DNA from 2 places in the Nitrosomonas sp. H1_AOB3 genome. Region 2 is predicted to be linked to the other one. Evidence: predicted binding sites of a transcription regulator. Region 2 holds the regulator's gene; the other holds the start of a gene.
What was found. The regulator FliA, encoded in region 2, starts transcription of late flagellar genes. The targets are predictions, from matches to a motif close to CTAAAGTTNNCNNAAANNNTGCCGATANNA.

Region 1: flgK (flagellar hook-associated protein FlgK) is a predicted target of FliA. The motif match lies at 3,206-3,235, and genes of this name have one in related genera.

Annotation. Positions count from the first base shown of each region.
Region 1 covers NZ_CP054389.1:1,962,860-1,970,408, reverse strand. Annotated here, with positions in the region: gene HRU73_RS09125 (flagellar basal body L-ring protein FlgH) at 1-767, shown strand, start outside; gene HRU73_RS09120 (flagellar basal body P-ring protein FlgI) at 789-1,901, shown strand; gene flgJ (flagellar assembly peptidoglycan hydrolase FlgJ) at 2,074-3,087, shown strand; gene flgK (flagellar hook-associated protein FlgK) at 3,269-4,669, shown strand; gene flgL (flagellar hook-associated protein FlgL) at 4,698-5,597, shown strand; gene HRU73_RS09100 (hypothetical protein) at 5,675-6,319, shown strand; gene HRU73_RS09095 (ARMT1-like domain-containing protein) at 6,209-6,448, opposite strand; gene HRU73_RS09090 (hypothetical protein) at 6,806-7,465, shown strand; gene HRU73_RS09085 (cupredoxin domain-containing protein) at 7,480-7,549, shown strand, end outside.
Region 2 covers NZ_CP054389.1:2,394,374-2,401,922, forward strand. Annotated here, with positions in the region: gene HRU73_RS11205 (MFS transporter) at 1-891, shown strand, start outside; gene HRU73_RS11210 (RNA polymerase sigma factor FliA) at 904-1,614, opposite strand; gene HRU73_RS11215 (AAA family ATPase) at 1,629-2,522, opposite strand; gene flhF (flagellar biosynthesis GTPase FlhF) at 2,509-3,768, opposite strand; gene flhA (flagellar biosynthesis protein FlhA) at 3,765-5,849, opposite strand; gene flhB (flagellar biosynthesis protein FlhB) at 5,897-7,027, opposite strand; gene HRU73_RS11235 (sigma-70 family RNA polymerase sigma factor) at 7,423-7,549, shown strand, end outside.

The DNA of each region.
Region 1 (7,549 bases), 430 kb from region 2:
CACCGGATCGTGCAGCGCCTGAGTTTGTGGATGGACAGTGTTCAGGTGTCATGGAATCGTTTATGAGAAATCGTGGTCATCTGGTGTTACCCGTGCTTATCGTCATGGTCTGTGTGGTTTCAGGTTGTGCGATAACACCCACGCCGAAAGTACAGCAGCCAATGTCGGTGCGGCCGCCCGATCTGCCGGTCATTCCTCCGAGCCAGACCAGCGGAGGGATTTATCAGGCAGTGTTCGACTACCAGGGAAGAGGACGTTATATCCCTTTGTTCGAGGATCGGCGCGCCCGCAGTATCGGCGATACCATCATCGTTGCGCTCAACGAAAAGACCAATGCAAGTAAGAAAACCGGCAGCAACGCCCAGCGTGCAGGTGAGATCGGGCTTTCGGTGCCGTCATTTCTTGGCCTGCCGTTCAAGTCGATTTTTCAGGATCTCGATCTGGAAGCCACCTCAAGCAACAAGTTTGATGGCAAGGGGGAGAGCTCCAGTAATAACAACTTCACCGGCACGATCGCCGTTACGGTGTTGGACATTCTGCCTAACGGCAATCTGCTGGTCAGTGGAGAAAAGCAGATCGGCATCAATCAGGGGCATGAGTTCATCCGGCTTTCCGGGGTGATCAACCCGATCAACATCATCAATAACACTGTGTCGTCGATACAGGTGGCCGATGCGCGTATCGAATACCGGGGCAACGGTTATCTGGATGAAGTGCAAACCATGGGCTGGCTGTCACGCTTCTTTTTGTCGATTTCGCCCTTTTGAGCATAACGGGAACATATCATCATGACATTATCCAAATGGATCCTGAGTTTCGGGTTATCGGTCTGCCTGATCGTTTCTCATCCGGTTTCTGCTGAACGTATCAAGGATCTGGCCAATATCCAGGGGGTACGTGCCAATCAGTTGATCGGTTACGGTCTGGTGGTGGGCCTGGATGGCACGGGTGACCAGACCCAGCAAACGCCGTTTACCGTACAGAGTATTCTCAGCATGCTGGGGCAACTGGGTGTGAACTTGCCGCCTGGTACCAACCTGCAGTTGCGTAACGTGGCATCGGTGATGGTGACGGCAACGCTGCCGGCTTTTGCCAAACCAGGACAGCAGATCGACGTGACTGTTTCATCCATGGGAAATGCCAAGAGTCTGCGTGGCGGAACCTTGCTGATGACGCCCCTGAAAGGGATCGATAATCAGGTGTATGCCGTGGCTCAGGGCAGCCTGGTGATTGGCGGAGCAGGCGCCAGTTCAGCGGGCAGCAGTGTCCAGATCAATCATCTGGGAGCAGGGCGGATCAGTGCCGGTGCTATTGTGGAACGTGCCGTACCGACCGTGCTGGGCCAGGGGGAGTACATCAACCTGGAGTTGCGCGACACTGACTTCACGACCGCCCGGCGTATCGTCGATACGATCAACAGCCGCTTTTCGTATGGTACCGCTACGGCGCTGGATGGGCGTGTCATTCAGCTGCGGGCACCCTTGAACAACAATCAGCGCGTTACGTTTATTTCACAGATCGAAGATCTTGATGTCATCCCGGCGCAGGGTATAGCCAAGGTCATCATTAATGCCCGCACGGGTTCGGTTGTCATGAATCAGATGGTGACCCTTGAATCCAGCGCAGTGGCACACGGCAATCTTTCAGTGATCATCAATACCCAGCCGATCGTCAGCCAGCCGGGGCCGTTTGCACAACGTGGAGAAACGGTTGTGGTGCCGCAGTCGCAGATAGAGGTGCGTTCGGAAGAAGGCAATCTGATGCTGTTGCCGGGATCGGCCAGTCTGGCTGATGTGGTGAAAGCGCTCAATGCCATTGGCGCCACACCGCAGGATCTGCTGGCAATTCTGCAGGCACTCAAGGCGTCCGGATCTTTACGGGCGGAACTGGAAATCATCTGATGGACACTTCTAAGAATTGGTTTTTCAGGCGAATCGCGGCGTTGCGTGGTGCTCGCTGCCTCGCCTATCTATTTGATATGTCTCGTTGTTGCGCTCCGTGCGCCTTGCGCTTCATCCTGCATAACCGGATTTTTAGAGGTGTCTTTGATAATCCTCTGATGGTGACAGTTATATGATCAATTCACCCGATCTTTCCGGTCAACTGGCCATCGATGCACAGGCAGTCGATCAATTACGTACCCGAGCCAGGCACGACCCGCAGGAAGCGTTGAAACAAACAGCGAAACAGTTTGAGGCGCTGTTTCTCAACATGATGGTCAAGAGCATGCGCGAGGCAACTCCCAAAGGCGGATTGTTTGATAGTGATCAGTCGCGTTTCTATACGCAGATGCTCGACCAGCAACTGGTACAGAATCTTTCCGAGAAGGGTATCGGTCTGGCTGATGTGCTGGTGCAGCAACTGTCGAAAACGATGGGTGAGGAACAATCGCCGGGCAATGCTATCGATCAGGCGGAATCATTATTGACGACCATTACCGGAAAGAGCGGGGAGCCGCTGGTTTCACTGGCGTCGGGGCAAACAAAGGATTTGCCTTCTCAGCTCTGGTCGAATCTGAACCGGTCTTCCGTCAAACCCAGCTTTTCTACTGTTTCACCGACAATGCCGGCAGGCAGAGTGGGAATTGCTTCCAGCTCAGGAGGGATCGGTTCTGCTGAGTCAGTCGCCGCTCATCCCAGAGAATTTGTCCGGGATGTGTTGCCGCATGCACGCAAGGTGGCGCGTGAGACCGGGATTCCTGAGCATTTCATGATTGCGCAGGCCGCACTGGAAACCGGCTGGGGCAGACATCAGATTCGCCGCGCGGATAATCAGCCAAGTTTCAACCTGTTTGGTATCAAGGCAAGCGGAAATTGGCGCGGGGGAGTGGTAGAAACAGTAACCACCGAATACGTGGACGGTAAACCACAAAAGCTCAGGGAAAAATTCAGGACTTACGATTCGTATGAAGATGCTTTTCGTGATTATGCAAAATTACTGCAGAACAATCCCCGTTACGCAGCCGTGCTGAAAAGCCGTAGTGCTACCGCGTTTGCCTGGGGATTGCAGCAGGCTGGTTATGCAACTGATCCATCCTACGCGGAGAAACTCTTGAAGATCATCAACAGTGATGCGTTGAGCATATAGCGGAACTGGAGCGAGGGAGGAAAAACATTTCCTGCAAGCCGTGTCGGTATGCGGTATTCCGCGGTGCTGTAATGACGATGGATTAAGAGGAAATGGCCTGGATAGTGATGACAATTATCTCAATTCCGTCGGAATTCTGCCGTAAACAGATAGAAATGATTCACGAAAATCGAGGATAAAAATGGCAAACGGTATTATGAATGTAGGTGTTTCCGGATTGCGGGCGGCTCAAGTTGCGTTGCTGACGACCAGCCACAATATCAGCAATGCAACAACACCAGGCTATAACCGCCAACAGGCTATCCAGAGCGCCAGTACTCCGTTGGCTAACAGTGATGGATTCATTGGCCGGGGAGTGCAGATTACTACGGTGCAGCGTATTTACAACCAGCATCTGGTCAGTCAGTCGTTGCAGGCGCAGAGCCAGAGCAGCCAGCTTGACAGCCATTACAACGAGATCAAACAGATCGACAACCTGCTGGCCGATACGACTTCCGGGCTGACGCCGGCGCTGCATAATTTTTTCAATGCGGTGCAGGACGTAGCTTCCAATCCTGCTTCCATTTCTTCCCGTCAGGCGATGTTGAGCAATGCTGAAGCACTGACAGCCCGGTTTCAGCAGATGGATCAGCGTTTATCGGAAATGCGTGAAGGGGTGAACAGCCAGATTACCGGCAGCGTGACTGAAATCAATTCACTCGCACAACAGATTGCCGGGTTGAATATGAATATCCAGGCAGTGGAAAGCTCCGCCAACGGGCAACCGGCCAATGATCTGCTTGATCAGCGCGATGCACTGGTGCGCGATCTTAGCCGGATCATCAATGTCGACGTCGTGCGTCAGAATAATGGCCATTACAATGTATTCATCGGCAATGGTCAGTCACTGGTGGTGGGTTCAAGCGCCATGACACTCAAGGCGGTGCCTTCATCGAGTGATCCACAGCGTCTGGTGGTGGCGATGGATCAGCAGGGTGGAGAAATCGTACTGCCAGAACACCAGTTGCAGGGAGGCAGCCTGGGCGGGTTGCTGGCGTTCCGCAGTGAGACACTGGATTCCGTGCAAAACAGTTTTGACCAGCTTGCATGGGGAATTGCCGATACGTTCAATACCCAGCATCAAGTAGGATTTGATCTGCAAAGTGTGGCGGGTTCAAATTTTTTTGAGGGAACGGATCCATCTGACCCGTCCCAAGCTGCCCGAAACATCAGGGTGGCAATCAGTGATCCTGCTAAGATTGCCGCGGCAGATAATAATGATGGTGGTGTGACGAATAACATCAACGCATTGAAGCTGGCTGGGCTGCAGACGGAAAATACCCTGCAGGGTGGAACGGCATCCTATCAGTCTGCTTATGCCAGGCTGGTCAGTCAGGTAGGTAACAAAACGCGTGAGCTGGAAGTGACCAGCAAGGCGCAGGAAAGTATGCTCAATCAGACAGATCAGGCATTACAGTCATTGTCCGGTGTCAATCTGGAGGAGGAGGCTGCCAATCTGTTGCGTTACCAGCAAATGTTCCAGGCATCCAGCAAAGTGATCGAAATTGGTAATTCACTGTTCGATTCACTGCTCAGAATCTGATCTTTTTTGACAGAAAAAGGAATTTATCATGCGCGTAAGCACCAGCACATTGTACGACCAGGGCACCCGATCCATGCTGCAGCAGCAGGATTCGCTATTCAGACTGCAGCAGCACCTTTCTACCGGAAAACGCATCATGACGCCTTCGGATGATCCGATCGGCGCGGCGCGTGCCCATGAACTGGCGCAGTCGCTTTCATTGAACACGCAATATGCTGACAATCGCTACCGGGCGGCCGACAGTCTCCAGCAGGTTGACAGCACGCTCGGCAGCGTTTCCAATCTGATCCAGAGTGTACGCACCATGGCGGTGGCTGCCGGTAACCCGGCATTTTCCGACAGTGAACGGAAGATGATGGCTGTTGAGCTGCGTGGTCATTTCGATGAATTATTGGGACTGGCAAATACCAGGGATGAGCAGGGGAATTATCTGTTCTCCGGTTTTAAGGGAAACACCAGACCGTTCGAACAAACGGCTAATGGCGTGGAATACAAGGGGGATCAGGAGCAGCGGCTGATACAGGTTTCCAGTTCACGGCAGCTGCCGGTCAGTGAAACGGGTGATGCCATTTTTGAGCCAGGGGGCTTGAGTCTGTTTCAGACTATTGAGGATTTTATTGATGAACTGGAAACCCCCGGTGGTGCTGCTCTGAGTGGTGCAGTGAGTACCGCTTTGCAGGATCTCGATATTGCGCTGGATAATGTGCTGGCTAAACGGGCAGCGGTCGGATCACGGCTGCAGGAAGTCGATGCGCTGCAGCAGATCGGTGAGGATACGGCGATTCAGTACCAGCAATCGCTCTCACGCCTGCAGGATCTGGATTTTGCACAGGCCATATCCGATATGACACGCCAGCAGGCACTGCTCGAAGCGGCACAGAAAACCTTTACCCGCGTATCAGGATTGTCGCTGTTCAATCTTATTTGATTTCTGTCAATCGCCCGGTTTCAGTAAATTCCCGGCATATCCGGTAAACTGGCGACAGTTTACTTTTTGAGCATGATATGGACCGGGAAGATTTTTTTCTGAAGATCGCGGAACTCCATCTCAAGCGTGTGGAAATTCTGCAAATGGTTGAGTGGAGAATTACGTTCAGCCTCTGGACATTCGTTGCGGGTATCGCAATGGTGAGCCTGGCCAATGCAGACAAAATGAAGCAGGCGGCTGTCGCCATGGGAGGCATCCTTGGCCCTGTTGTCATACTGTCCCTGATGGGGGGCATTTATGTATGGCTTTGGTATTTATACCTCTATAAATTCTGCAAGAAGAATTACAACAGTCTCGTCACGGAGCGTAACCGCTACCAGCGTATGCAGAATGAAGCAATAAAGCTCGTTCTGAAAGGTAAATCTGCAGATTTTCTGATCGAAGCCGGGGTTGAAGATAAACGGGTGCCTGAATCAGATTTCAGTGGGCCTTCTTTCAAACAACTGTCTGGTGATGATTTCAGGAAGTCAGGTGTATGGGAGTTCAAGCGAGGTATTACAGCAGCGCTGATGTTTTTTTCATGGCTGCTTGTCCTGATGATAATAGTTCCTTCAGCCGGTAAAAACCTGAATGACTCCATAGCGGCCACTGGTAAGCCAATCGGGGTGGAGGTGGAGAGTTCCGGCAGCAATCTCAGGCGGGAGGCCGACCAGCACTTCTGATTTCAGTGTTCGCAGGCATATGGCCGACCGGCTGAATCGTTCGAAGAAGTAGCGCTTTTCCGTGGTATGCGGCCAGCGGCGGTTACAAACAAAATAACGGTAACTCAGATTACCGTTGAAGCCTGCCATTCTATATTCTCAAAAATCTCACGAGTAAACGCCTCATCTCGCACAACTGAACTGTGCCTGTTTTCCCAACAGCCTTCCTTGCAGTCTATCGACGTTTCCATATCACATTACCGTAATATACCTTTTGATACGTATGCGCGCAGTACTGACTGCCTCGCTGACCTTTTTCAGAGGTTCCCCAAGTTTTCCTGTAAGTGTTGAATATGGGAAATACACGATTTCTTCACTTTCCTTTTTATATTTGCAGGCTTGTTATTTTCATCACATTTTATTTATAGATATTTACTAAAAAATAGTACATATGAATAAAATGTAGTAGCAGATATCTTTTTTCAGTTGTCGCAAAAGGGAGGGCGTATGGGCATTCCTTCAGATTTTTCTAATAAAGGTGTGGCTGGATTTAATGTCTCGTCAGCCACGCTTGTCAAAATAGAGCAGCAGTATAAAGGGGTGAAGGGGAAAACATTTACATCTCCCGGAGGCGGAAAGTTTGTCCGCATTGATGATCCCCGGGCCATAGATTCAAATGGCCTTAGAACGGTCGGTGCAGACAGCGCTTCAACAAGTCTTCTGGGGACAGAAAATACCTGGTTGCCCCGGCTGCATGCAGATGGCACTTTAACCTATGCTGGCAAATGTGCATGGCTGGAATGTACAAATGTAACGATCCCCAAGAATAAGCGGTTATGGTTCCGTTATGCATTTTTACGTTTTTCTTCATTGCCCGCCGATTCATTTGCCGTGCTTTTATGTTTCCCAAACGATGATACAAGTGTCCCTCCACTGCCTCCTTACTGGATTTGCAGCGTTAAGGAGCTACAGGAGAACAGGGGTAATATCAATCAAACCGACTGGACTGAATGCTTTGTTGAAATTGATAAAAATGCCGATTTTCATGGGACGCTACGATGGGTTGTGGCAACAGGACATAACCTAGCCGATCAGAATTCGATACCTGGCAATACTCGTTTTACCAGACCTGGCTGTCTGTTGATTGACGCCATTGATATTCGCTAACCGAGTGGAGGGCAATGATGAAAAATTTTAATTTCAGCACTGCACTGATATGCCTGGCGGGTATTTTTATATCTGCTTGTAAAG
Region 2 (7,549 bases):
CTTTTTGCCATTGCGCCGGGTATCGGCGTTGTGCTGACAGCACGTCTGCTGGATCGGATCGGCAAGGGCGTGCGTGGTGCGCCGCGTGATGCCCTGGTGGCCGATATTGCACCGCCTGAAATACGTGGCGCAGCGTTTGGTCTTCGGCAGTCACTGGATACGGTGGGCGCTTTCCTGGGGCCACTGCTGGCCGTTGGTCTGATGCTGTTATGGGCCGATGATTTTCGAGCGGTATTCTGGGTGGCCGTTGTTCCGGGGCTGCTCGCGGTTGCACTGCTGCTGTTTGGTGTGCATGAACCTGATCGCCATGTCGGCGAAAAACGTATCAATCCGATTCGCCCGGAAAACCTCAAGCGATTGAGTAGCGCATACTGGTGGGTGGTCGGCGTGGGAGCCGTTTTTACATTGGCCCGATTCAGTGAAGCATTCCTGGTACTGCGGGCCCAGCAGAGTGGAATTGCCGTGGCGCTGGTGCCATTGGTGATGGTGGTGATGAATGTCGTGTACTCAGCATCGGCCTATCCTTTCGGCAAGCTGTCCGATCGAATGAATCACAAGCTGCTGCTGGCACTGGGCCTGGTGGTACTGATCGCCGCCGATCTGATTCTGGCACTGGATGATCACTGGATAACGGTACTCGCTGGCGTTGCGTTGTGGGGCGCTCACATGGGCATGACGCAAGGCCTGCTGGCGACGATGGTGGCCGATGCGGCCCCTGCTGATCTTCGGGGTACCGCTTTCGGATTCTTCAATCTGGTGAGTGGTATTGCCATGCTGATTGCCAGTGCAGTAGCCGGCCTGCTGTGGGATCAGCTCGGAGCATCGTTCACTTTCTATGCGGGTGCCGTATTCTCTGGCGTTGCATTGCTTGGCTTGCTCAAAAGGTTTTGATCAGAACGATGATTACTTGTCCCGCAAACGGGTGCGTAAACGGGAAATGGCCTGAGTATGCAACTGGCAGACACGTGATTCACTGACTCCCAGTACTTTACCGATTTCGCGCAGATTCATTTCCTGCTCGTAATACATCCCCATGACCAGTTTTTCCTTGGCAGGCAGTTTCTCGATTGCGGCCACCAGCAGTTCCCGCAGATTCTTCTCCAGCAGCCGATCCAGCGGCTCGTTACTTTGGTCGCCGCGTAGACGATCGAGAAAATGATCTTCTTCGTCTTCCTGAAAATCCTCGTAATAGATCAGTTGTCCGCCACCCGCCTCCTGCAGCATTTCCTGATATTCGACCAGCGGCAGATTCAGTTCATTGGCGATTTCCTGTTCACTGGGCGGGTAGCCAAGGCGCTGTTCCAGAGCCCGCATGGCAGTTTCTATCTGGCGCATTTTTCTGCGCAGGCTGCGCGGCAGCCAGTCTGCTTCTCTCAATTCATCCAGAATCGAGCCACGAATACGCTGGGCAGCGTAGCTTTCAAACTGGCGACCATAAGAACCTTCATAACGGTTGATGGCATCGAGCAGGCCGATCATCCCCGCCTGGATCAGATCATCGACCTGAACGCTGGCTGGCAGTCTGGCCATCATGTGATGGGCAATCCGTTTGACCAGTGGCGTAAATTCCGTAATGAACTGGTCTTTGTCGACGATCCCTGTTTCGGTATACATAGGTTCTCTCACATTCACACCGTAAAATCCGCTGTATCAAGATGACTGGTACGAATCAGTCTGCGCATGAAATTCTCCACCCCGTCGTTATCTGTCCAGGGCCCGGCACACCGCATCAGCTTTTCAGCCAGCTGCCGGTAACCTGCGGCCGATTCGGATGTCGGGAAAATTTCCACTACCGGCTGGCAAAGTCGGGTCGAGCGTTGCAGTTTTTCATCGAATAGAATGCATCCCATCCACTCCAGCTTGACTGCCAGGTGCTTTTGAGCAACACCGGCAATGTTCTCGAAAATATCGCGCCCCATGCTTTCTGATTCCACTTTGTTGACCAGCACCAGAAAATCCCGTCGGGCATATTCCTGACTGATGAGCTTGATCAGGGCGTACGCATCTGTGATGGCCTTGCCGGAAGCGGAGAGCACGATCAGTACCTGCTGGGAAGCCAGGCTCAGCGGGACGACCCGGCTGGTTCGCCCGATCGCGGTATCGATCAGCACGACATCCACCGTCTGGGACAGTTCGCTGAAGCATTGAATAAGCCGTTCCTGATCAGCAGACGAAAGTTTCGCCAGCGAATGGATTCCGCGCATCGCCGTCAATACCAGCACATCTTCCGGCCCTTGTGTCATCACCTGTTCAAGTGTTTTGTCCTGATTGATGACGTGCAGCAGATCGTAACGCGCGCTGAGGCCGAGATTGGCATTGACATCCTTGTGGCGCGGGTTTTCATCCAGAATCAGCACGCGTTTACCCGTTTTTGCCAGTGCGACAGCCAGATTGATGACCGAACTGGTTTTGCCTACCCCCGTTCGTCCACCGACCACGGCAAACACACGCACCCCGGCGTTGGGTTCCAGCGCAGTCAGCTCGCGCAGGCCGGCTGCCTGATCTTTTTTATGACTGATCATGGCTTGCCTCGACGCGTGTTTGCTGTCTGGTGACTGACTGATCGGCGTAATTGCCCGCCATGAGCATTGCAAATTCCGGATCCTGCAGCGAAAAAGGTGAGTTTTCCGCCGAGGGTTTGAAAATACGATGCAACAGGTAACGGGAATTGGCTTCGTGCAGATCTTCCGGAACCTTCTGGCCGTTGGTCACGTAATGCAGCACCAGTTTGCGCCGGATCACCGCATCCAGCGCAATGCCCAGACTGGCTGCTTCATCCACCTTGGTAATGATGCAGCCATGAATACCGTGTTGCTGGTAGGCGGAAATGACTTCATCCAGCGTATCTCCGCTGCTGGTCGCGTTGAGCAGCAGCAGGTGTTTTACTTCCGTTCCGCACTGGCTCAGCATGGTGATCTGTTCGGCGAGCATCTGATCCCGCTGGCTCATCCCGACGGTATCGATCAGTACCATGTGTTTGCCGCGCAATTCGTGCAGCATCAACTGCAGATCGTCGATATCCTTGATGCTGCGTACCGATATGCCCAGCAGCTTGCCGTAAATACGCAACTGCTCGTGCCCCCCGATACGGTAACTGTCGGTGGTCAGCAGTGCCACCTTGTCGGCACCGTGGCGGATGACGGCACGTGCAGCCAGTTTTGCCGTCGTCGTGGTTTTACCGACACCGGTTGGACCGATCAGTGCATAAATCCCGCCTTGTTCGATGATTTCGTCACCGGCTGTGGTACGTAAATTGAGTGTGAGCAAGGCAATGGTTTTTTTCAGGCTTTGTTCAAAGTCGCGATCAGCCGGCAGTTTCTCCAGCAAATGGCGCGACAGTAACGGACTGAAACCCGCACTCAGCAACGTGCGCAGCACCTTCATCCCGCCGGGATCGCGTTGCGAAAAATTGCTCCATCCCATGGTGATCAATTGTTCTTCCAGCAACTGCCGCATGGCATGGATTTCCTGGAGGATATTCGCGCTCTGAATATCTGCCACTGCGGGTTGCTTCTGAACAGGCGGTGCCTGCTTTTTTTCGGGAGCAGGCTTTTGCCGGGGTGCAGCAGCCGTTTTGACAGCCGGTGAAGTTGCTTCGGGTGGTGTGTCGCTGGTGAGGCTGGAAATATCCTTGCCCGCCAGCGCCATGATTTCGATCCCGCCCGGTACCTGCTTGTTCGACAGAATGACCGCATCCGGGCCCAATTCGTCCTTGACCTTGCGTAACACCTCATGGGAGGTGGCAGCCAAAAATTTTCTTACTTTCATTTTTTGTTACCCCCAATGATCGATATGAATTTGATTTTTCTGGTATCCGGTATTTCGGAATGGGCCAGAACCCGTAACTGAGGCAATGATCGGCGCAGGAAGCGGGACAGCAGCAGGCGAATCGCATCCGGTACCACCAGCACGACCGGTAGCCCGATCTGTTCCAGGCGCTTGACTGCATTGCCGGCTTCACGTGTCAGCGTATCGGCCAGGCCGGGCTCGATCCCACCGTCCGCCACAGGGTCGGATTGCACTACCTGCAGCAGAATGGTTTCCAGTTCGGGGTGCAGGCTCATGACCTGCATTTCTGCGCCGGACGGGAAACACTGCTCCACGATGGCACGCCCCAGCGCGACTCTGACCAGTGCGAGCAGTTCGCTGATATCCTGGGTGCGCCCTGCATGTTCGGTCAGGGTGTCGATGATGGTGCGCATGTCACGGATATTCACCCCCTCTTCCAGCAGGTGCTGCAGGATCTTCTGCACCGTTGCCAGCGGCAGCAGCTTGGGAATCAGATCTTCCGCCAGTTTGGGCGAACGCTGACCCAGATGATCGAGCAGCTTCTGCAATTCTTCCCGCCCGAGCAGTTCAGAAGCATGCATGCGTATCAGGTGATTCAGGTGAGTGGTGACGACCGTGCTGGCATCGACTACGGTATAGCCGCTGGTTTGGGCCAGTTCTCGCTGTTCTGTCTCGATCCAGACTGCGGGCAGTCCGAATGCCGGATCTTCGGTATTGTTGCCTGGCAATGCCATGGTGACCTGGCCGGGATTGATTGCCAGATGCATACCGTTATAGGATTCTCCCTGGCCGATGACCGAGCCTTTCATGGTGATGCGGTAGCCATTGGGGCGTAGTTCCAGGTTATCCCGGATATGGACCACCGGTGGAAGAAAGCCGATTTCCTGAGCAAATTTCTTGCGTATGCCGTTGATGCGTTTGAGCAAATCACCCTGACGCTGTTTGTCGACCAACGGAATCAGACGATAGCCGACTTCCAGTCCGAGTGTATCGACCTGAACCACATCCTCCCAACTGGCATCCTGCCCTTCGCTGGAAACAACCTCGGGTTCTTCCGATTTTTCAGCAGGCGAAGCGGGACGATGGGTGACGTAATAGGCAAGTGTGCCAATCATTCCGGCCAGCAGCAGAAAAACGAAGTGCGGCATGCCCGGAACCAGTCCCAGTGAGCCGAGGATACCCGCCGTCAGCCACAGCACTTGTGGCTTGCTGAGTAACTGACTCACGAATTGCTGGCTGAGATCTTCATCGGTGCTGACCCGGCTGACCACCAGACCGGCTGCTGTGGAAATGATCAGCGCAGGAATCTGGGCCACCAGTCCGTCACCAATGGTCAACAGCGTGTAGTTTTTGGCGGCATCGCCAAAACTCAGATCATGTTGCAGCACACCCACGGCCAGCCCGCCGATAATGGTAATCAGCATGATCAGAATGCCTGCGATCGCATCGCCGCGCACGAACTTGCTGGCGCCATCCATCGAACCGTAGAAATCGGCTTCCTGCGCAACCTGCTCACGCCGCTTGCGTGCTTCATCTTCCCGGATCAGGCCGGCATTGAGATCAGCATCGATCGCCATCTGTTTTCCCGGGATGGCATCCAGTGTGAAACGGGCGCTGACTTCAGCGATACGTCCGGCACCCTTGGTGATGACGACGAAATTGATCACCACCAGAATGATGAATACCACCAGACCCACCGTATAGTTACCGCCCACCAGAAAATGACCGAATGCCTCGATGACTTTACCGGCAGCATCCGGGCCGGTATGGCCATGCATCAGTACTACCCGGGTCGACGCTACGTTCAGCGAAAGCCGCAACAGGGTCGTGATCAGCAGAACAGTAGGAAAGACAGCAAATTCGAGTGCATTGCGCGAATAGAGGCTCACCAGCAGTACGATCACCGCCAGTGCGATATTGAAAGTAAACAGCACATCCAGCACGAAGGGCGGCAGTGGCAGAACCATCATCGCCAGGATCATGATGATCAGCATCGGCCCTGCAAGACTCTGCAGTTGACCACCCCGCACCAGGGTAGATAAAGACAGAATATTATTCATTCAGCATCCAGATTCTGATAACTGTGTATGGGTCAGATAAATGCCTTTCAGGCATGGTCCATTTCTTCCGGTACCGCTATTTCCGATGACAGCTGCGGAGCAATACCACCCGTCGTCTGATACCGTTTCAACTGAAAAATATAGGCCAGCACATGGGCCACTGCGGTATAGAGCGTTTCAGGAATCTCGGTATCCAGTTCCACATGGTGATACAGTGCCCGCGCCAGCGGCGGCACTTCGAGCACCGGAATATGGTGTTCATCTGCCAGCTCACGGATGCGGGCCGCGATCAGTTGTGTTCCTTTTGCCACTACTTTCGGCGCACGCATCGAGCGATCCTGATATTTCAAAGCGACGGCATAGTGTGTCGGGTTGGTGACCACGACATCCGCTTTGGGGACTTCCGCCATCATGCGGCGGCGTGCTATTTGACGCTGCATATTGCGGATGCGCCCCTTGACTTGCGGATCACCCTCATCTTCCTTGGCTTCCTTGCGCAGATCTTCCCGGGACATGCGCAACTGGCGTGCGTGATTCCATATCTGGAAAGGCACATCGATGACGACGATCAGCAACATGGCACCGACGATCAGTATAAAAGTCAGGCCGATCAATCTGCTCATGCTGATCAGGCTGGTATCCAGCGGCATGCCAACCAGATCGAGTACATCCTGTTTGTGACTCCAGATAATCCCGGCAGCAACACCACCAATGACCATCACCTTGGCGATGGCCTTGACTAGCTCGATCAATCCGCGCGATGAAAATATTCTTTTGAGTCCATTCACCGGATTGAGGCGTTTCAAATCCGGAAACAGTGCTTTGGAGCTGAAAAGCCACCCGCTGAGCAGCATGGGAGCCACCAGTGCTATGATCACCAGCCATCCCAGCAGAGGCGCAATGGCCAATAGTCCGTCGAGCGCCAGTTGAAACAGCCTGGGCAGCAACAACGCCGGATTGAAGGCAACCTCCTGTTCCATTCGCAGGCCGCCTTCTAATACGGCAGACAACTTCTGAATGATGATCGAACCGATCACCCACAAGCTGCTGGAAGCCGCGATCAGCAGGGTAAATGTGGTCAATTCCTGCGAACGCGCTACCTGCCCTTCTTCTCTGGCTTTTTCCAGGCGTCTGGGCGACGCGGGTTCGGTACGTTCAAGATCGTTATCGTCTGCCATGGCGGATTCCTCTCGATGAACCGGAATTATCCGCACTCCCCTGGAAAGTGATATGGCAAACAAACGAAGATTTAGGTTGCTAATCGGATGATTCTGGAGGGAAATCCAAATAGAAAAAAGATAAAGATGTATTGATTGTTACGCCTGATCAGGCGAAAACAAGGATGGCAGGTAACCCTGTATTACCACAAACTACATCGGATCATTACGACTTGCCTGGCTGAAGAAATGCCATTTCTGTTATCTGGTCATCTATCAGACCAGTCTTGCAAGGCGGGTACCTTACCCTATAAAATAAGAATCGTTCTCATTTTATTTTTGTGTCCGCATATGTGCCTGACCAATGACGAGGGGAGCGCTGTGCCGGCCACTGACCTTGCAGCACACCAAATCCAATTCTGTATATCGACCATCACGGCTGGCTGTATAACTGGTTGCGCCACAAACTGGGCAATGCCTGCGATGCTGCGGATATTGCGCAAGATACGTTCATGCGCATACTTACCCGGCAACAGCCTGTGC